Regions from separate parts of the Cellvibrio sp. PSBB023 genome, predicted to be linked through region 2. Evidence: predicted binding sites of a transcription regulator. Region 2 holds the regulator's gene; each other region holds the start of a gene.
What was found. Region 2 encodes FNR, which switches genes on or off when oxygen is low (the NO sensors DNR and NnrR bind a similar motif). Its sites were predicted from a motif close to TTGATNNNNATCAA; they were not measured.

Region 1: B0D95_RS01165 (FG-GAP repeat protein) is a predicted target of FNR. The motif match lies at 3,146-3,159, and genes of this name have one in related genera.
Region 3: hemN (oxygen-independent coproporphyrinogen III oxidase) is a predicted target of FNR. The motif match lies at 3,122-3,135, and genes of this name have one in related genera.
Region 4: B0D95_RS14250 (cation-translocating P-type ATPase) is a predicted target of FNR. The motif match lies at 2,229-2,242, and genes of this name have one in related genera.

Annotation. Positions count from the first base shown of each region.
Region 1 is NZ_CP019799.1:256,155-261,390, reverse strand. It holds gene B0D95_RS01185 (Rieske 2Fe-2S domain-containing protein) at 1-295, opposite strand, end outside; gene B0D95_RS01180 (flavohemoglobin expression-modulating QEGLA motif protein) at 513-1,847, shown strand; gene B0D95_RS01175 (hypothetical protein) at 1,864-2,256, shown strand; gene B0D95_RS01170 (hypothetical protein) at 2,272-2,652, opposite strand; gene B0D95_RS01165 (FG-GAP repeat protein) at 3,213-5,236, shown strand, end outside.
Region 2 is NZ_CP019799.1:794,094-799,329, forward strand. It holds gene B0D95_RS03565 (rhodanese-related sulfurtransferase) at 1-200, shown strand, start outside; gene B0D95_RS03570 (hypothetical protein) at 302-640, shown strand; gene B0D95_RS03575 (hypothetical protein) at 728-1,246, opposite strand; gene B0D95_RS03580 (SirB2 family protein) at 1,505-1,882, opposite strand; gene B0D95_RS03585 (DUF4202 domain-containing protein) at 1,922-2,518, opposite strand; gene fnr (fumarate/nitrate reduction transcriptional regulator Fnr) at 2,537-3,295, opposite strand; gene B0D95_RS03595 (cold-shock protein) at 3,688-3,894, shown strand; gene glk (glucokinase) at 3,978-4,976, opposite strand.
Region 3 is NZ_CP019799.1:222,058-227,293, forward strand. It holds gene B0D95_RS01010 (family 43 glycosylhydrolase) at 1-448, shown strand, start outside; gene B0D95_RS01015 (ROK family protein) at 596-1,540, shown strand; gene hemN (oxygen-independent coproporphyrinogen III oxidase) at 1,660-3,063, opposite strand; gene B0D95_RS01025 (2OG-Fe(II) oxygenase) at 3,218-3,829, shown strand; gene B0D95_RS01030 (circularly permuted type 2 ATP-grasp protein) at 4,019-5,236, shown strand, end outside.
Region 4 is NZ_CP019799.1:3,268,559-3,273,794, reverse strand. It holds gene B0D95_RS14250 (cation-translocating P-type ATPase) at 1-2,167, opposite strand, end outside; gene B0D95_RS14245 (hypothetical protein) at 2,315-2,686, shown strand; gene B0D95_RS14240 (TolC family protein) at 2,765-4,030, shown strand; gene B0D95_RS14235 (efflux RND transporter periplasmic adaptor subunit) at 4,027-4,986, shown strand; gene B0D95_RS14230 (efflux RND transporter permease subunit) at 4,998-5,236, shown strand, end outside.

The DNA.
Region 1 (5,236 bases), 540 kb from region 2:
CGCCCAAGGTATTTCCCTCGTAGATCAAGGGGATAAATTGCAAGGAGTCACTGCACGCGGGGTTGGTTGAGCGCCCGCTGTGCAAGTCAAACACCATACCATGCAGGGGGCAGCGAATCGCGTTGCCCACACAGGTCGCATAAGTCAGTGCTGCGCCCGCATGGGGGCAGCTGTTTTTCATCAGTAAGGTTTTACCATTTTCCTGCAACAGCAACAGAGGCTGGCCACCCAGTGTAAAGGCTTTGCGGTAACCATCATAAAGTTGATGTAGTTTTTCCAGCGCAACAAATGGCATAGACCAATCCCCCATGGCTCAATCAGTTCAAACCTATAGTTACCTAGCGGCAAACCCAAACCTTGTACATTCTGGCGATTTATCCAGCACTACGCCAGACGTGACCTGTGCATGCATAAATACTCGCCACAAAGCACCAGCAAACGGCTAGAATGCGCGCCGATTCCAAGCCATCTGTGCACAGCACCTGGCTGCCCCCTTTTGTGGCATTCCGCATATGACCGACTCACTTTACCTGGAGCGATTGAGACAGCTTTCAACGCGCCTGATCTCCTTGCAAAAGCCTATTCGCATTCTCGATGCCATCAAGTGGCCACCGGGAATCGAACAGCGCTTTCGCGCCCGGGAAGGTCGGGAGCTGCCCGCCCTGGAAAGCGATTTTTATCAGCGCCAAACACTGGCGTTTGATGCGGGTAATATCAGCCAATTACTGAAAGAACTAAAAAATGATGTGCGCCGCCAATTGGGGCGCGACGATGCGTTGGGCAAAATTCTGCAGGCCACCATCGATCAATACCAGATTGTGATTGAGCTATTGCTTGCGCGCGGCACCCAACAATTTGGCTATTTCAGTAAGCAACTGTACGGCTCCGCCAGCGACAACATTCGTGGCGATCGCAAAACCCTGCGCCAGATGGGCGAGCGCCTGTGCCATATTTTTTCATTGCCAGCGGTTGAGCATTTAAATCGCCCCTACACCAATCACATCAACGCCGAAGAAGCGGTCAGGATGCTGGATGGGCGTATGCGCGACTATTTTGGTGCGGACGAAGTGCGCGTGCAAATTAGCGATGACATTGTCTCTGACGCGTCCGCCGGTGGCGACCGCATTAAAATTAATCGCCGCTCCCATTTCTCCGAGCTGGATATTCAGGTGTTGGAAGTCCACGAAGGCTGGGTTCACATAGGCACTACACTCAATGGCCGCGAACAACCTTGGGCAACCTGGTTGAGTGTTGGTTCTCCGCGTATTACGGCGATTCAGGAAGGTATGGCCGTGCTGCTGGAAACCCTGACTTTCAGTTCTTTTCCGCAGCGTGCACGACGCATTAGCGATCGGGTAGTTGCTGTCGATCTGGCTGAACAAGGTGCTGATTTTTGTGAGGTCTACCGCTACTTTTTAGAGCGAGGCGTGAGCGAACACGACAGTTATCGCGTGACCCAACGGGTATTTCGCGGCGGCACCCTGACCGGCGGCTCGGTGTTCACCAAAGACATCTCTTACGTAAAAGGTTTTGTGGAAAATGTGAATTTTATTCGCAGCGCCATACAGTCGGGCGTGCCGGAAATTATTCCCATGCTGTTTGTGGGCAAGGTAACGCTGGATGATTTACCGCTACTTTATGAGCGCTATCTGGATGGCGTTATTGCCGGGCCCAAATATTTGCCACCGATGTTTAAAAACCTGAACGGCCTTTATGTGTGGTTTGGATTCTCAAGCAGTTTGTCGGAGATGAATATTGCGCGCGTGCAACAGCACTTTAATAAACTGTTCCGGCAACTGCCGGCAGCAACACCCATCCAACCACCTACCGACGCAGAATTGGATTGAGTTAGATTAGTTGATCATGACCTACTACAAAGTTGTACTTTCTGGCGAAAACATTTTTTTTGAAAACGCCTCACGCATTGATAGCGACAGCGCCGAACCAGTGATTGGTTTTATCAGCTGCAAACCCATCACCGCCGAGACGCCTGTGTTGGCACTGGCCATCGCCAAACGCGACTTATTGGTACATTGGAACCAGAGTTTTAATTTCGATCGCAAAATGGGCATGCCCAAATTAACCCTGGAATACATGGGTGAAGTGCGCGGCTGGTTTAAACCCAAAAGTACACAAGACTATTATTGGTTCACCAGTGAAGAACACAAACAGACGCTGCTGGCACAGTTGGGGCAGCCACTGCGCCAACGCCTATGGCGAAAGGAAACACCCATCAATATGGGCGCGGAGGAATAACCGCTGAACAAACGGTCAGGCAATTGCCGCCGGAGCAGCGGGCTCAACAACATCCAACAACACCGTGCGCAACACCGGCGATGTAATTTCTTCACTGCGCGCAGACAGCGGTGAATTACCCACCCACTCAAAGCGCCAGCGGTACATTTGAGTACCGTCAGTAGATTCACGCACCTCAATCAATTCAAAGCGGCGCGCATCCAGATCAAAGCGCTCGCGCAATTGAAACGCAAAAGGTTCTGCATTTTTTCCGACGAAACTGGATGCATGCTGGGTAGGTGCAACAACCAGTACATAATCGCGCCCCTGGAATTGCAGGTGACAAACGCTCAGGCTTACCGGTTGCCCAAGACGATTGCTCAATACTGTTTCAACAAAAAAAGAGTTCATCACCATAAAAGATCCCGCTGCGTTTTATTGTTTTCTAGCGTGCTATGTGCCGCAAAAAACAGGTTGATTATTCGCCACCCGGTTCTGATAAAGAGTCCCTCTACGCGGCGAGGCGGCAGTCTACGCACAATTTATGACAGTTCAAGTAAAAGCGTGTTGTCGCGTTGCCCCGGTCACATCCACGAGAATTTTGTTACTTTATTGCCAGATGGTTGGTAGCAGGAGTGACAAATCCCCATGGTCTTTGTCTCCGGCGGGGCACCAGCCGATAAAGCTCTTCTCTATGGCTGTTGGAATTCTGAATAGTTCCTTAACAAGCTCTTCCTTAACGACTACAGACAGGCAGATTGACCGATTGCCGGGCGCACAATTGCTAACAACTCCTCCGGTCGGACTGCCGTAGATTACTGCAGGAATAAAAACACTGAACCAATTGCCTGATTTAACGGTCTCTATGCGGCTTCTATTTGTAGATCAGGCAGGCCTAAATGCTGGCGATTTGATTGACACCAAGCGCCGCGACACACAGAATCACCGACCAGTTTTAACCCTCAGGAACACGCTGAATGAATATTGATCGTTTATCCCCGCTATTACAGCGCACCACCCTGCTGCTCTCGCTTGCAGCTGGTTCATTTTTGCTCGCTGCCTGTGGCGGCGGAAGCGATAACAAATCATCAGCCAGTAGCTCATCCATTAGCAGCAGCTCCTCGCTCCGCAGTAGTTTCAGCAGTGCCTCAGTGCCCGCCAACGGCTCCGGCGAGTGGCCGAGTGTAAGGGTGGAGGCGCAATCACCCAAGGTGCTCAATTTTCAATGGAGCCCGGTTGACGGCGCAACCTTTTACCAACTGTTCAAGCACGATGTGGCGACAGGCGGTGTAGTGCAAGTTGGCGGCGACCTGACCACGCCCCAAGCAACTGATGAAATAGGTGTTCACGTACACGACTGGGTTAATAACTACTATTACGTGAAAGCCTGTAATGCAGACGGTTGCTCCCAATCCGATCTGGTATTCACCGCCACCGAAATGATCAAATCCATTGGTTATTTCAAAGCCTCCAACACCGGCTCATTTGACTGGTTTGGTTGGAGCATCACTATTTCGGGCGATGGCATGACCATGGCCGTAGGTGCACCTGCAGAAGATAGTAAGGCCACCGGTGTCAATGGCGATCAAACCAACAACGAAAGTACCAATTCCGGTGCGGTCTATGTGTTTGCCAAAGAAGATGGCCAGTGGGTGCAACAGGCTTATCTCAAAGCATCCAATACCGAACAACCAAACCTAAATAGTGGCCGCGTGCTGCCGAATGATCGTTTTGGCTACCGTGTGGCATTGTCTGACGATGGTAATACCTTGGCAGTATCAGCCCTATTAGAAGACAGTCCATCCTATGGCATCAACTGCAATCAGGACAACTATGAAATAGTCACCAGCTCCGCCTCGTCAGGCGGTGTCGGTGATTTGCTGACAGCCCAAGACTACAATGTCGGCGCTGTCTATATTTTCACCCGCAGTGCAGGCACCTGGTCACAGGATGCTTACGTGAAACCTATTTTCTCTACCATTCACGCCTTTGCCCAGACCTCTGTTGCCCTGCGTTTTGGCGAATCACTGGCACTTTCCGGTGACGGTAAAACCCTGGCAGTCGGCACAACACAAGACTTTATGGGTAGAAGCGGTGTTTTCAACTTCAGCAGCACATCCTCACTTGAATGCCTGGTGTTTTACCCTTCAAGCAGCTCATCTACCAGCAGTACCAGCAGTTCCTCCAGCAGCAGTAGCTCCAGCTCCAGCACTTCCTCTGCCAGCAGCAGTTATCGCGGCGGCTCAGGCTCAGGTGCGGTTTATACCTTCCGCTTGGGTGAAAACGGCTGGCAGGAAGAGTCCCATGTCAAGGCATCCAATGCCCAACAAAACGACAACTTCGGGGTTAGCGTTGCGCTCTCTGTCGATGGCAACACCATGGTAGTAGGTGCTATAGGCGAGGACAGTCAGGCTCAGGGCGTCAATGGTGACCAATCAGACAATACTTGCTACTACATCAACCGCGATAGCCTCTATGTCATAGATCCTGCCTGTAAAGATGCAGGCAGCTATATCAACTATGGCATCAACAACGGCGCTGCCTATGTGTTCAGCCGCACTGACAACGCCTGGGCACAAGAAGCCTATTTGAAACCGGCGTCCACGTTTATCGCGACCCAATTTGGCTCTAATGTCGATGTATCAGGCGATGGTAATACTGTTGCGATTGGCGCTGTAGGTGAAACCAATGGCTCTGTGGATATCAGCAACAGAGACAATATTGACTCCGCCAAAGTGCAGGAATTGGTCAAAGAAGTGAACAGCGGTTCAACCTATGTGTACAGCCGCAATGGTTCTACTTGGGCACAGCAAGCGCGCCTCAAGCCATCTACCATTACCTTGGGCGGTGAGTTTGGCAGCAGCGTAAGCCTCTCCCACGATGGTAATATCCTGGCGATTGGTTCATTCCGCGAAAACAGCTATGCAACAGGTATCAATGGCGATGAAGGTGATACCAGTAAGGAAGATGCAGGCGCAGTCTTTGTATTCACCCGCAGCAA
Region 2 (5,236 bases):
ATGACAAGCTGACCGTCGAACAAAAAACACGTTTTTCCGAGCGGCAAAAACAAATTGAGTTGGCCAAACAACGCAATCAGGCACACATTGGCGTATTGCCTCCGGAGCGTCAATTGCGCCGGGAGCAAAAGTTGGAGCTGCGTGAAGAGCAACGGCGCAAATCTATGGCCGCGGATAATGCCGCTGCTGTAAACGGCTAAGTTGCAGCTAGCTTGGCTAAATAGCCAATAGCTATTTTGTCACATAAATAGTTTATGATTTAATGCAGGCTTCGTTAATAAACATCACATCAGTGGTAGCTATGAATTTTGAGGATTGGGTAGCCGATGCGGCTGCCGGTACAGCAACACACGCAAGTGGATTCAGTATTCGCATTGAGGGAAACCCCAAGGATCCGAGTGATGTCTATCCCGGTAAGTTTCCGGAGGGCATCAGTTTTGTCGATCAGGCGCGCCTGCTGCGATCGGGTCTGGAGTTTTTGGCAAAGTCTGGCGGTAGTGCGCCTAAATCCTGGCAGAGTAGTCCGGTTCAGGATGCAAAATCCGAGGCGATTAAAGCACGTGAAGAGCTGGCAAAGCACTTTGCCGAGCGTCCAGATAAACCGGATCGCCCCGTACTGTCTTTGAAAAAGAAAACCTGATAGGTGTGTTTATTTCCACCCAGGCATAAAAAAACCGGCTCAGTCATGGCCGGTTTTTTTATGGGTATTCATCGGGTGAATTGGGGCTTAAAGCAGACCGCGACGTTGCAGTTCAAGATAGTGGTCATCCACATTTTTAAAAAGCTCATCAAATTTTTGCCCGGCAGCGGCTGTTACCAATTCCAGGCTTTCCACTTCAGCGCGTGGGCGCATCATGATTTTATGCAGTTCATCGGCGGTATTGGTGAGCGACGACATAATCTTTTCGGTGCTCTCTTTATCGCGGAATATCCTGCCTTGCTCGGTTAATTGCATGTAGTTATCGCACTCTTGCAGCCAATCTTTGCGCTGCATAATGAAGTTGCGAATATTTTTGGCGCCGCCCCGGTGTGCTGTAGGCAGTTGTTTCTCGCGGTAGGCTTGGAGGCTTTTGCGGCCTTGTAATAAGAAATCCAAACTGGTGGTTTTGCAGTATTTAAGGTTGAGGTAACTGGCAAATTTAACGTTATTTGCTGTTTCGGCCTTGGCGCGCTTACAAGCTTCATCACACGCAAGGCTGAATTGTGAAAAACAAAATAGGGTGATGCACAAGAGTATCTTTTTCATAGGTTTCGCCGATTATTAAAGTTATTGGAAAGCTAAACAACAGACGTGTGATATAAATCACTTTTTAAGAAAGGTCAAGTATTGTAAATAAAATCAGTGCTATTAATTACCTATAGATCTATCATGGTCCAAGTGGCTGGTTATTTAAATAACTGTATAAAAGGTAAAGAGTGGGGTAGGGGGCGTTAGTGAAGGGGGGAGCTTAGCAAAGGTTTTTGCCGCAACACTTAGGTGTTGCGGCAATTAGTTGCTGTCTAATTAGCCTAAAAACCCCATTGGGCTTTTGGTGATAGCAACGCTGACAATATAAGCAAATACCACTAAGGCATCTACCCAGAGGATTTTTTGCAGGAGCACGTTGCGAACCTTAAATGCGCCAACACCGAGAATGATAAATACAACCAAGCCGATGAGTTTGGCCATAAGCCAAGGATGCTCACCTGGTTTCATCCCCAAACTGACGGCTAATAGGATGCCGCTCACCAGCATGATGGTATTGATAATATGTGGGGCAATTTTCAGCAGTTTTTTGTTCAGTAGTGGTGAATTAATAAATAACAAAACACCACGTACAAAAAATATCAGCAGGGCGAGGGCGACAAACGTTAAGTGCAAGTGTTTAAGGGCTATATACACGGTGTTTTCCTTTTTAATGATGGATGAATCATTGTTGTATTAATTATCAGGGCTCAGCGCTTTGCTGACCAACGTTAGCATCTTGTCATTCAGCGGCAGTGTTAATGCTGCAGTATGACCAGTGGGTGACATTTTATTCCAGGTCTTGCGAATAATATCGATGAGCTTGGCTTCCTCGTGTTTACCGGCAAAATCCTCCAGATAAAACTCGATGAATACCAGGCAAATAACATCCTCAAGGGTTTGAACTTCTTCATCGCGCTTGAGGCTGCGTTTTAGCAGTAGGTCTTTTACCCGTGCAATAACCGCATCTTCATACCCTTGGCTGGCCATAATCTCACCGGCAATATCCCCATGCATTTGTGCCAAATCCAGTCGCCACTTTTTGTAGCCGGTACGATCCATGGGGTAATCGGAGCGAGGGATTTTCCAGCGGCAGATATGTTGGCTGCGTGCCGCCAGTTGTAGGGGGTCAGATGCGTGAGGACAAAACTGCGCCAGTCGTGCGCTCATGCGTTGGCCATAAATCCATTCTTTGGCAACAACCTTGCCATCCACTATTTCAGTATTAGGGTCTTGCAGGTTGGCCGTATCAAAAGCGGCGAGGGTGGCGTCCAGACGTTGGGCGTTAATCATTGTGGATACTCGTGGTGGTTAACAGTGACTGTCGCCGTTGGCGATGTTGCGCAGCTGTTCCATATTGGTAATCAGTACTTCTTTTTTATCAACAGAAATGACCTGTTGTTTTTGTAAGCGAGTAAAAATCCGGCTGACGGTTTCAATGGTCAAACCGAGGTAATTGCCAATATCTGTGCGCGACATGGGTAAGCGGAATGCATTGGCCGATAACTGGCGGCGGCTATTGCGGCTAGATATGCTTAACAGCAGGGCTGCAATGCGCTCCTCGGCACTACTTTTACTGAGCAAGGTAATAATTTGTTGGTCCTGAGTGATTTCGCGGCTCATTAACTGGAAAAAGTGACGCTGCAAATTGGGAATTTGCAAACTCAATTCTTCCATGCGATTAAACGGAATCTCGCATACAGACGCCGTTTCCAGTGCAATGACCGAGTTGGTATAACGGTTATCTGCAATACCGTCCATACCGACAACTTCACCGGGTAAATAAAATCCGGTGACTTGCTCTTCGCCGTTATCACTCAGTGTCAGTGCTTTTACGGCACCCGAGCGAATGGCATAAACGGAGTGGAAGTGATCATTGGCGCGGTAGAGATAATCGCCTTTTTGCAGGGGTTTGCCGCGCTGGATGATGCTGTTCAAGCGATCAATATCTTCAATGTGCAAGCTGATCGGCAAGCAGATAGTGTTTAAACGGCAATTTCCGCAACTAACGCGCTTATCGTGAGGGCAGCTGGAATCCTGGGTTTTTACAATGTGTTGATTAGCTGTCATAAGTCCACCACCTCAAATAAGTGACCATGGCCGCGAAACCTGCGGCAATAGTGTAATAAGCGATTGTTGCAGCTTTAATGGAGGCGGTAAATAGTTGATTTGGCTCAATTGTCCGCGGAATTTGCATTCGGCAGAGGGGAGCTTGCCCTGATGTATGGATATAACTAAAAAGCAGGTGGCTTTCTTAAAAAGCCCTCTTTACTTGGGGCTGACTGAATAATATATTGGTTCGGCTGGCCAGTTAGCAGCATTATTTATGGTAAGTCGCATCGTTGTTCTAGCAGTAAATCTATTAGCACCTCGTTCTGTTTTTCATAAGTAACATCTGAATCCGCCAGCGCAATCCCACTTGGGGTATTCATTTTTATTTTAAGAAAACATCGAGGTTTATTATGGCTAGAAGTACTGGCACCGTTAAGTGGTTCAACGAATCTAAAGGTTTTGGCTTTATTGCAAGCGAAGCTGGTCAGGACGTTTTTGTTCACTACAGTGCAATCAGCGGCTCAGGTTTCAAGACCTTGGCAGAAGGTCAGCGCGTAGAATTTGACGTAAAGCCCGGACAAAAAGGCCCACAGGCTGAAAATGTAGTTGGTCTTTGATCGTATCCTCGCGAACGCAAGAGCAATAAAAAAATCCGCCCGGGTAACCGAGGCGGATTTTTTTATTGTTTACAAATGCTTTGTTATTTCAATGATTCTGTATTGTTGATTAACCATGCAGCAGAACCTACTAGCGCTGCTTTGTCATTCACAATCAAACGAATCGATATGTCACTGACGTAGCCGGTCATTGGCCCCTTATTTTTGTAGCGCTCAAGAAAGTGTGATTCGGGTAATAGATCTACCAGCTTGGGAGTAATCCCTCCACCAATCACTACGCCACCTTTTGCGCCGAGGGAAAGCGCTTTGTCACCTGCGACTTCACCCAGTACGTCACAAAATGTCAACACTGCTTCGCGACAGAGTGGGTCTTGATTGGCAATGCCTTTGGTGCTCACATCGGCTGGTGTATAAGGCTGCGCTTCAACGCCTTCATTGTGCGCCAGGGCTCTGTAGAGTGTTACCAAGCCGCCGCCGGAAAGAATATTCTCCACAGAGACATGGTTCTGCTCTTTCAACAGAAAGGCTTTGATATCCAGCTCTTTTTCATTGGTTGGCGCGAAGCTGGCGTGGCCTCCTTCGGTGGGGATGATTCGCCAGTTGTTTTGGCTAGGCACTAGCGCGGCCATGCCAAAGCCCGTACCTGGCCCCATCACCACAATCGGTGCATCGGCACTGGATTTATGCGAGTCATATAATGTGATGAGTTCATCGTCTTCGAGAAAGGGAACTGCATAGGCAAGTGATGCAAAATCGTTGATCACATGCAGTGTTTTCATGCCCAGTTGATCGCGCAAGCCATCAATTGAAAACTTCCAATTAAGGTTGGTCATCGATGCTTGGCCATTTTCGATTGGACCGGCAATCGCGAGGCATGCATAGGCTGGAATTTCAATGCCAAACTCGCTACAGCAAGCTTTGATCATTGTTGCCATGTCTGGATAGTTGGCACATTTAAGTGTAATTTGGCGTTCTGCTGTGTAATTGACCTTGCCATTTGCGCGATTCTTGTCTGCATCAAACTCGACCAAACCGAAACGACCGTTAGTGCCTCCGATATCAGCAACCAGTAACAGGTTCATGAGACTCCTCAACTTCTTTTACATAAGAAGATTAGATTGTTATAGATGGTGTGTTAGGACCGTAGTAATTCTTGAGCGCGGGAGAATAACACTAAACGCAATTGGCGGAAATTCACTTTTGGGCGAGAGCCCCCAAATGCCTGCAATACGGCAGTAGGGAGAGTGTAATCGTGTTTAGTTAGGTTAATTTACATCATTTATAGATGATAAATGGTATTTATGTTGTCGCTTATTAGCTTTCTTTGTATTTTGTTGACAGC
Region 3 (5,236 bases), 570 kb from region 2:
GGATGGTCGCGGCGCTATTGGCTATGCCTCCTCCACCAACTTGAAAGACTGGACAGTGGGTGATGCCTTTCTTGCACCGGGTTGGTTTGGTGAAATGGAAGTGCCACAAATCGAAAAAATCGGTTCCCGCTATTACCTCTTCTGTTCGGTATCGACGCGTTTTCACTCCGCCAAACACAAGGCTGAACCCGGCTGCGAACCGCAAACTGGCGTGAAATATTTTGTCGCCGACGCCATGATGGGCCCCTATAAATGCCTGGGGAACGGGTTTTTAACCGGCCCGAAACAGGATGGTCTCTACTCCGGTCGCTTGATTAAAGGCCCTGACGATGCCTGGTATCTTATGGCGTTTATGGGCAACGATACCCAGGGGCAATTTGTCGGCAATATTATCGACCCCGTCAAAGTCGCTATTGCTGAAGACGGCAGCTTGTCGCTACTGGACTAATCCTGCGCAACAAACCTCAGGGCTGCAAAAATACTTTCGTTGCCTCTTGATAATATTAAATCACAGTGATTTAATTAGTTGTAATGGCGGTGTAGAACTGCTTCCAAGAATAAGTGATGCGTGGCCGTGCGCCTTGAAGAGAGTGTTATGCAGTCTGGGGTGTTACAAGTTGATCAGCGGTTGCTCGGTGCGATTGAAGCGGGCGGAACCAAATTTAATTGTGCCCTGGCGGATATGCAGGGAAATGTGTTGGCAAAAGCCGCATTTCCCACAACAACACCGGTAGAAACCCTGGCGGCTGTGCGCGATTTTTTTAATGGCGCCGTGAGTGCTCGCGGTGCGACCTTGGCGGCAATCGGGATTGCCAGTTTTGGTCCAGTTGAATTGGATCGCCGTGCGCCTAATTATGGCTTTATCACCAAAACCCCCAAGGCAGGTTGGTCTGATACAGATATTTGCGGCTATTTTCGCGCTGCATTTCAGGTGCCGGTTGCGTTTGAAACCGATGTAAACGGCGCTGCCTGGGGTGAGTTGATTGCCGGTGCCGCACAAGGCTGTCGCCATTTTATTTATGTCACCGTGGGAACTGGAATTGGTGCTGGCATTGTGATTAACGGCCAGTTGCTGCAAGGCGTAACCCATCCGGAAGTAGGGCATATGTTAATGCCGCGGGAATTGCTGCTGGATAGTTACCAGGGTTGTTGCCCGTTTCATGTGGGGTGTTTGGAAGGGCTGGCGTCCGGCACTGCAATTGCGCAGCGTTGGGGAGTGAATGGAAAACACCTGGCTGATGATCATCCGGCGTGGGACTTGGAGGCGCATTATCTGGCGGCCATGTGTGTGAATCTCACCCAATGTTTTTCACCGCAAAAAATTATTTTAGGCGGCGGTGTGATGGAAAAGACATTATTGTTTCCATTGATTCGCCGCAAGTTTATTGAATTGATTAATGGTTATGCGCCGGAATCAATTCTGGCACAAATAGATCAGTACATTGTACCTACCGGGCTTGCGGGGCAAGCCGGTATTGTTGGCGCGCTTGATTTGGCGATGCAGCAATTGAATGCACAGGATAGCTCGCTACGCACATAGATTTTTGCTTGTCTGTTGTATCCAGCTTGTCGTGGCAGAATTTTCTGCCTTTTTATGCCCGATGCGGTTATCGCATCGGGTTTTTTTATGGTTGTTTATTTAATTGTAAGTGTGATTGGTTAAATAATTTTTGAATAGCGAATGCGGGATGAATCCTGTTTGGCTTTTTGCAGGTACTCATCAAACACCATGCATACCCGGCGAATTAACAAGCGCCCTTTATTGTGCACATAAATACCTTGGCTATTGATAGTCAATAAACCATCGGCCTGCATGGGTGCCAGTTGTGCCAACTCAGCAGAAAAATAATGTGCGGCATCGATATCAAAGCAGGTTTTTAATTCCGCAAAATCCAGGCGGCAATGGCAAATCAAACGGTTGATAATAAAGCGGCGCAATTGATCTTCTGCATTCAAGGTAAAGCCTTTGCTAATGGGCAATAAGCCCATATCCATTTTTTGCTGATAAGTATTTAACTCCTTGGCATTTTGCACGTAAACATTATCAATCATGCTGATGGATGAAACGCCCACAGCCAATAAATCACAGTCGCCGTGGGTAGAATAGCCCTGGAAATTGCGCTGTAATTTTCCAGCATCCTGAGCGCGGCTTAATTCATCCTCCGGTTTGGCGAAATGATCCATGCCTATGTAGCGATAGCCCGCTGCTTCCAGGGTGTGAATCGCATAGTGCAGCATGTCCAATTTTGCACTGGCGACAGGTAAATCCTGCTCCTTAATTAATTGCTGGCTTTTAAATAAATGAGGCATATGTGCGTAATTAAACAGCGACAAGCGATCCGGATTCAAATCGATAACTTTACTCAGGGTTTCGCGCAAGCTGGCAAGGGTTTGCAGCGGCAGACCATAAATTAAATCCATGCTAATGGATTTATAGTCTTGCGCGCGCAAGGCGTTGCTGAGTTCGCTGACTTGCTCCAGTGTGTTGTAGCGATTAACAGCGTGCTGTACGCGGCTATCAAAATCCTGCACGCCCATACTGACGCGATTAAAACCAAGGTTGCGCAAATGCGCCATGGTTTTTACGCTGACCCGTCCCGGGTGTATTTCCACAGAAAACTCACCGCTATCGTCATCGGCTAATTGAAATAATCGGCGCGTGGCGTTCATCAGTAGCGACATTTCTTCATCACTGATAAAGGTGGGGGTCCCGCCGCCCCAGTGCAGTTGTGTTACCTGTTTGTGTTGATCAAATAAATCCACATAGAGCGCCAGCTCCTGAATCATGCGCTGCAAATAGGGGCGGGCACGGCTTTTATTGTTGGTCACAATTTTATTGCAGCCACAGTAGTAACACAGGCTTTCACAAAAGGGGATGTGGAAATAGAGCGACAGCGGGCGCTGCGCGCTATTACTGCGAGTAATAGCATTGCGCAATGCAGTTTCGCTGAAGGCCTCCTGGAATTGTGGTGCAGTCGGATAGGAGGTATAGCGTGGGCCAGCCAGATCATAGCGCTGTAGCAGTGCTTGATCCCAATCCAGTGGTTCAATAAAAAGTGACATTGGCAACATTCCCCGGCGAGTCTTGCGTGCATGGTAAAAACTTGCGCGCCGCCGTGACTTGATATGGATCAAGCCTATAATGCAGGCTATCTGAATAATTGCCTTAGCCTTGCTATTGTGGCGTTACCCCCCCCGGTTACCGATGATCTGATCCATGACCCATGCCTGCCCTGATTCACTCTATGACACCATCGCCGATGCCCTTGCCGATCAAGGTTATCTGGTGTTGGAAAATCCCCTGCCAGCGGATTTGCTCGCGGGCTTATTGCTGAATTTACAGCAGCAAGAGACGGCACTCAGTCGGGCAGGTGTCGGGCGCCAGGGTGACTATCAGCTCGATAACCGTATTCGTGGTGATGCAATTCAATGGTTAGAACCTGGCGTGCCCGCTGTCACTGAATTTTTATCCTGGATGGATAAGCTGCGCGAGGCGATTAACCAGCGTTTGTTTCTGGGGTTGTTCGATTATGAAAGCCACTATGCCGTCTATGAACCTGGCGCGTTTTATCAAAAACACCGCGATGCTTTCAGAGGCAAGCCGGGACGAAAACTGTCTACCGTGCTGTATTTGAATCCCGACTGGGACACAAACAACGGCGGTGAATTGGTGCTCTATGATGAGGCAGGCGAGAATGAATTGCTGCGTCTTGCACCAGAATATGGCAGGCTGGTGTTGTTCTTAAGTGAAGATTTCCCGCATGAAGTGCTGCCCGCAGGAGCCCGGCGCCAGAGTATTGCGGGTTGGTTTCGGATAAAACCACTGTGATGCCCGCTTAAGCACCATTGAGTATGTGTTGGCAACCTTATTGCAACAGCCGAATGTAGCCTGCTGAAATTCTCCGGGGATGGGAGAAATGGATATCAGGGAGGAACTTCGGCGGGCGCTATAACAATGCTAAAAGCGCATACTCTAGAGAGCGAGGCCGCGATGTTAAAGGAAGTCACTATGAGTGAAATGAAAATAGATTGGCAGGATTACCACTCTGGCCATTTCTATGATGAACTGATTCGCGCGCCCGGCTACGCCCGTCCGGAAACCCGACATCTCGCCCAGTATCTCGCCTCCCTGACCGGCGCTGAATTGCAGGAACGAAAGCTGTCGGCGGAGCTCGCCATTAAAACCATGGGTATCTCTTTCACGGTTTACAGCGATGCAGGCAACATCGATCGTGAATGGCCCTTCGATATTATCCCGCGCATTATTCCCCAGCGTGAATGGCAAAAAACGGAACGCGGTTTAATCCAGCGCCTGACTGCCCTGAATTTATTTATTAACGACATCTATAACGATCAAAAAATTATTAAAGATCGTGTTGTGCCTGCTTACCTGTTTGAAGATTCGGTCAATTTCCGCAAAGAATGCATCGGCATGAAACCCGCTTACGGCGTGTGGTCGCATATTTGCGGCAGTGATTTAATTCGCGATGACAAAGGCGATTTTTTTGTGCTGGAAGATAACCTGCGTGTCCCTTCCGGTGTGTCCTACATGCTGGAAAATCGCAAGGTAACTAAGCGTGTATTTCCGGAGCTGTTTGAAAACCACAATATTGTGCCGGTCACAGAATACCCCAATCAATTATTTGACACGCTCGCATCGCTCTCGCCGCGGCAATCCGAACGCCCGGAAGTCGTGGTACTTACTCCCGGTATTTATAACTCCGCCTATTTTGAGCACTCCTACCTTGCCCAACAAATGGGTGTGGAATTAGTCGAAGGCAGTGATTTGGTGGTGGACAGTGATGACTGCGTTTACATGCGCAGCATCGACGGTTTAAAGCGTGTGGATGTTATTTATCGCCGTATTGATGATTTGTTTTTAGATCCGGAAATGTTTAACCCGGACTCGGTGTTAGGTGTGCGCGGTTTAATGCGTGCTTGGTTAAAAGGCAATGTTGCACTCGCCAACGCACCAGGTGCCGGCGTGGCAGATGACAAGGTCATCTACACCTTTGTGCCGGACATGATTAAATATTATTTGGGTGAGGAACCCATACTGCCCAATGTGCCCAGTTATTTGTGTGTGGATAAAAAGCAGTGCGACTACGTGCTCGCCAACCTCGACCAATTAGTCGTAAAACCCGCGAATGAATCCGGCGGTTACGGCATGATTATCGGCCCGCAGGCGAGTAAAAAAGAACTCGCGGAATTTGCCGAGCGCATTAAAGCCAATCCG
Region 4 (5,236 bases), 2.2 Mb from region 2:
AGGCCAGGGCGACCAACCCTTGTGTGACTGCCCAGCCAATGCGTTCGCCCACCAGCAGTGGTGTTTGCGGGTCGCGCGGTGGGCGGGTCATGACATCCTCCTCTTCCTGTTCGGCTTCAAAGACTACCGAGCAGGCAGGGTCTATCACCATTTCCAGGAAGGCGATGTGGATCGGGGTGAGGATCAGGGGTAGGCCCATCAGCAGCGGCAGTATGGCGAGGCCGGCAATGGGGATGTGCACTGCCACGATAAATTCGATGGCTTTGCGCAGGTTGTCGTAAATGCGGCGCCCGAGGCGGATGGTTTTGACAATCGAGCCGAAGTCATCGTCGAGCAGCACGATGGAAGAGGCTTCGCGCGCCACGTCGGTGCCGCGCCCACCCATGGCGATGCCGATGTGGGCGGCTTTGATGGCCGGTGCATCGTTAACGCCATCGCCGGTCATGGCAACTATATCGCCATTGCTTTTCAGGCACTGCACCAGCCGCAGTTTCTGTTGCGGGCGGATGCGCGCAAAAATCGAGGTGGTTTTGACCCGCTCGGCCAGTTGGATATCGCTGAGCTGCTCCAGTTCATCGCCGACCAGCACATCGCTCGGCGGCAGGCCTGCTTGTCGTGCTATGGCGCTGGCGGTAGTGGGATAGTCGCCGGTGATCATTACCACCCGGATACCGGCGGATTGGCATTCGGCCACGGCAGCGGGGACTGTGTCGCGCAGGGGGTCGGCAAAGGCCAGCAGGCCCAGGTAGTCAAAGTGCAGTACGGTAGGCGATTCCGGCAGCTCGCCGGTGGGCACAGGCGCCTGAGCGACCGCCAGTACGCGCATCCCCTGCTGCGCGAGTTGATTGGCCTGGGTGGTGAGTTCAGCCAGCCGTGGCGGCGGCAAGTGGCAGAGTTGTGCGATGGCTTCAAGTGCGCCTTTTGTATAGGCGCGGGGTTCCGGTTCGCCCTTGCAGTGGAGGATATTGGTGGTGGCAAACAATTCGGGGCGCAGGCCGTAAGCGCGCAGCCGTTGTGCTTGTTGGAATCTATCCAGCCGGGCGTGATGTTGGGCTAGTCGCTGCACGGCCAGATCCATGGGGTCACTCGGCATGGCGTGACAGGCGAGCAAGGCCGCCTCAAGCAACTGGCTGTCGGCATCGCCCAGCGGCTGTTGGTCGTTGACAAGCCAGGGTTGATTGCCGCTCACCAGCGCCATGAGGGTCATACGGTTTTGGGTGAGTGTGCCGGTTTTATCGGTGCAGAGCACGGTGGTCGCGCCCAGGGTTTCAATCGCCGCTGCCCGGCGGGTGAGCACTCGCGCCTGGGATATACGCCAGGCGCCCATCGCCATAAATACCGCCATGACCAGCGGGAATTCTTCCGGCAGCAGCGACATACCAATCGCGATCCCGCCCAGAATCGCTTCCAGCCAGGAGCCGCGCAGCAGGCCGTAAAGCACCACAACCAGCAGTGCGGCTATGGCGCCGAGGATTGCAAAATCCCGTACCAGCCAGCGCAGTTGTTGCTGCAGGTGTGCCTGTTCGGTGTCGATACTGCTGAGCGCATGGCCGATGTGCCCCATCTCGGTATCCAGCCCTATGGCGCTGACCTGGGCGATGCCCGTGCCGCGCACTACCAGCGTACCGGCATACATACGCTGCTGGTCGCTATTGTCCTTGGTGTGCGTCGTTTCATCCGGGGCGGTTTTTGTTACCGCGACCGATTCGCCGGTCAGCAGCGACTCGTCCACCAGCAGGTCATGGGCGCTGAGCAGGTGAGAGTCGGCCGCTACCCGATCGCCCTCATTCACCACAATCAGGTCGCCGCGCACCACTTCTGTACCGGCGATAGTCAGCCGCTCACCGCTGCGTATCACCTGCGCGCGCGGGCTGGCCAGATCGCGCAAGCTCTCCAGCACCCGCTCGCTGCGCGACTCCTGAATCAGGGTTATGCTCACGGAAATAGAGGCAAAAACCAGCAACAGCAAGGCTTCGGTGGTATCGCCCAGCAACCAGTAAATCACTCCGCCGCCAATCAATAGCGAGAACATAGGCTCGCGCAGCACATCCAACAGAATGCGCAGCAGGTGGCGCTGATTGGGCTTGGGCAACTGGTTGGGCCCCTCCGCTTTCAGGCGCTTGGCGGCTTCCTCATGGCTCAACCCGTTGCGATCATCCGGGGTCATCACACGCACTCCTGCTGGTTATCGATTAATCAACCATAGTTGGCTATGGTCCCGGCGTCTATTGATGTGGATCAGGCGAAGGGGATTGTTTGCCGATTCACCCATAGCCCGTTATGCTTAGCTCACTCTTCACGGCGACTGGTTCCCATGTCCAAACCTTCCCATCAATTTGCCTTTGTGGCGCTGCTTCTCTGGTTGCTTGCCAACTGGGGCGGTGCTTATGGGCATTTGTGTTTTGATGGGCAGGAGCCGCCGCTCTCTATTCATTTGCAGTTGCAGCATATGGATGAGCTGGAGCATCACCCGGATGAGGTGCATCAGGACAGGGATGTGGATGTATTGCAGTCAGTGCTCGCCAAACTGAGCAAGATTGATCTGAATGTCATACTGCTGGCGGTGCTGTCGCTGCTACTGTTCATTCCGCCGCCGCAAGTCTTTACCCACCGCGCTGTCGCGTTTATTCCCACCCGTTTCCCCCACCTACGGCCACCACTACGGGCGCCACCCTTCACTGCCTGATTATTTTTCCGCTTAACTGCAATCGCAGTTTTGGTTGATAACCTGCGTCTATAAGGCGCAAACATGGCAGGAATTGTTATGAAAATCCTTTTATCGGCACTGGTACTGGTTACCTGTGCTGCCTGTGCCTCTGCGCAGGATGAGATCACCCTTGGGCAGGCCTTAAGGGCCAGCCTGCAGCACAACCCGCAACTAACGAGTTATAAGATTCGCCGCGCTGAACTGGCGGGCGAGCAAACAACCGCCGCCCTGCGGCCCCAGACTCACCTTCAATTGGACGCAGAAAACCTTGCCGGCTCCGGCGATTTTAAGGGGGTGGATGGGGCGGAACTCACGTTATCCTTCGCATCCATTATTGAGTTGGGTGGCCAGCGTGATGCCCGGTTGGGCCTGGTCACGGCACGTCAGCAAGCGCTGGCTAGCGAGCAGCGGGTAGCCGTATTGGATCTGGTCGCGGCGGTGAATTATCGCTTTGTCGCCCTGTTGGCAGCGCAGGAGCAGTTGCAACTGGAGCAGCAGGCGGAACAGCTTGCGCAGGGTTTGGTGGATAGCCTGACCAGACGGGTACAACTGGGTAGCACCCCACAGGCAGAGCTAATGCGCGCCCGCGCTGTGCTGGCGCGCACGGCAATCGCCCTGGAAAAAGCCCGGCAGCAGGTGCATGAACAGGCCTTGTTGCTCAGCGCTTACTGGGGCGATCCCAGCCCGGACTTCACCCGCGCCCGCGGTGATTTGTGGGCACTTGCTAACCTTGAACCCCTTGCCCACTGGCAATCCCGCCTGGCGCAGAACCCTGATTTGGCGCTTCTGGCTGACGCCACTCGCCTGCGGGTCGCCGAAGGGCGCAAGGCGGAAAGTGAAGGCCGCCTGGCACTGGGGTGGAATGCAGGCATTCGCCAATTGCAGGAGAGTAACGACACCGCTCTGGTGGTAGGGCTAAGCCTGCCTCTGGCCAGTGGCCAGCGCGCCAGCGGGGCGATACAAACTGCCCGCGCCGCGCAGGATGCCGCCCAACTTGCCGAAGATAGCACCAAACTGCAGCTGGAAACTCGCCTGCAACAAACCTGGAGTGCTCATCAACAAGCCCTGAGCGAAACCACGCGTCTGCGCGACAGCATACTGCCGCTGTTACAGGAGGCCAGCCGCGCCACGGCCAACGCCTTTGAGCAGGGGCGCTATAGCTCCCTTGAACTGGCCATGGCCCAGCGTGAATTGCTGGAAACCCGCGCCCAACTGATCGGTGCCGCCCTGCGCGCCCATGAAACCCGCATTGAACTGGAACGCCTGACTGCCGCTGCGCAATCGACCGTCACACCAGCGACCGAACCTGAGGTAACACCATGAAACTCCTGATAAATAGTTTGTTTTTGACCCTGTGCCTTAGCGGCCCGGTGTTGGCTCATGACGATAAAGACCATGGGCATAAGGATGAACCTGACCACGAACAAGGCCACGACCATGGCGATGCCGCGCACGACGAGCGAACCCATGTAGAGATCAGCCGCGAATTGGCAGACAAAACCGCTATATCCAGCGTTATCGCCGCCGAAGGAGTATTGCAGCAACGCATCAAACTCTACGGCACATTAGTGGTGGACCCCCTGCGCCTTAGCCATATCCAGGCGCGCTACCCCGGCTTGATCCGCAAGGTAAACCCCAGCATTGGCACGCGCGTTAAGGCGGGCGAGCTACTGGCGACGGTGGAATCCAACGAGAGCCTGCGCGAATACCCGCTGCTCTCGCCCATTGAGGGCACAGTAGTTGAGCGCCATGCCAACGCCGGCGAGTTCAGCGGCGACAAGGTGCTCTTCAGTATTCTCGATGAGCGCGTGTTAGAGCTGCATTTGCAGGCGTTCCCTGCCGATGCCAGCAAGATCAAGGCTGGACAATCGATTCTGGTAGCAGCCGATGGCCAGCAGGCGCAGACCCATATCGAGTACATCACCCCGCGCTTTGGCGATACGCCCACGCTGGAAGTCCATGCCCCGGTGGATAACAGTGCCGGGCACTGGGTGCCCAATCAGGCGGTGGAGGGCTGGATCACGCTGGCGGAAACCCAGGTGCCACTTCGGGTGGATAACCGTGCCCTGCAAACCTTTGAGGGCAAACCGGGCGTGTTTGTGAAAGAGGCACTTACCGCGGGGTATCGCTATGAGTTCCACCCCTTGACCCTGGGCCGCAGCGATGGCCTGTACACCGAAGTACTTGCCGGGCTCAGTGCAGGCGACGAATACGCGTTGGATAACGCCTACATCCTCAAGGCCGACCTGGAGAAATCCGGTGCCGCCCATGAACACTAGGAGTTGTCGCCATGATTGATGCAATCCTGCACACCGCTATTGCGCGGCGCTGGCTGGTGCTGACCAGTGTTCTGGCACTGGTCGCCCTGGGTCTATGGAATTACCAGCGGCTGCCGATTGATGCGGTGCCCGACATCACCAATGTCCAGGTGCAAATCAACACCGAAGCACCGGGCTACTCGCCACTGGAAACTGAACAGCGCATCACCTACCCGGTGGAAACTGCGCTCGCCGGGCTACCCAAGCTTGC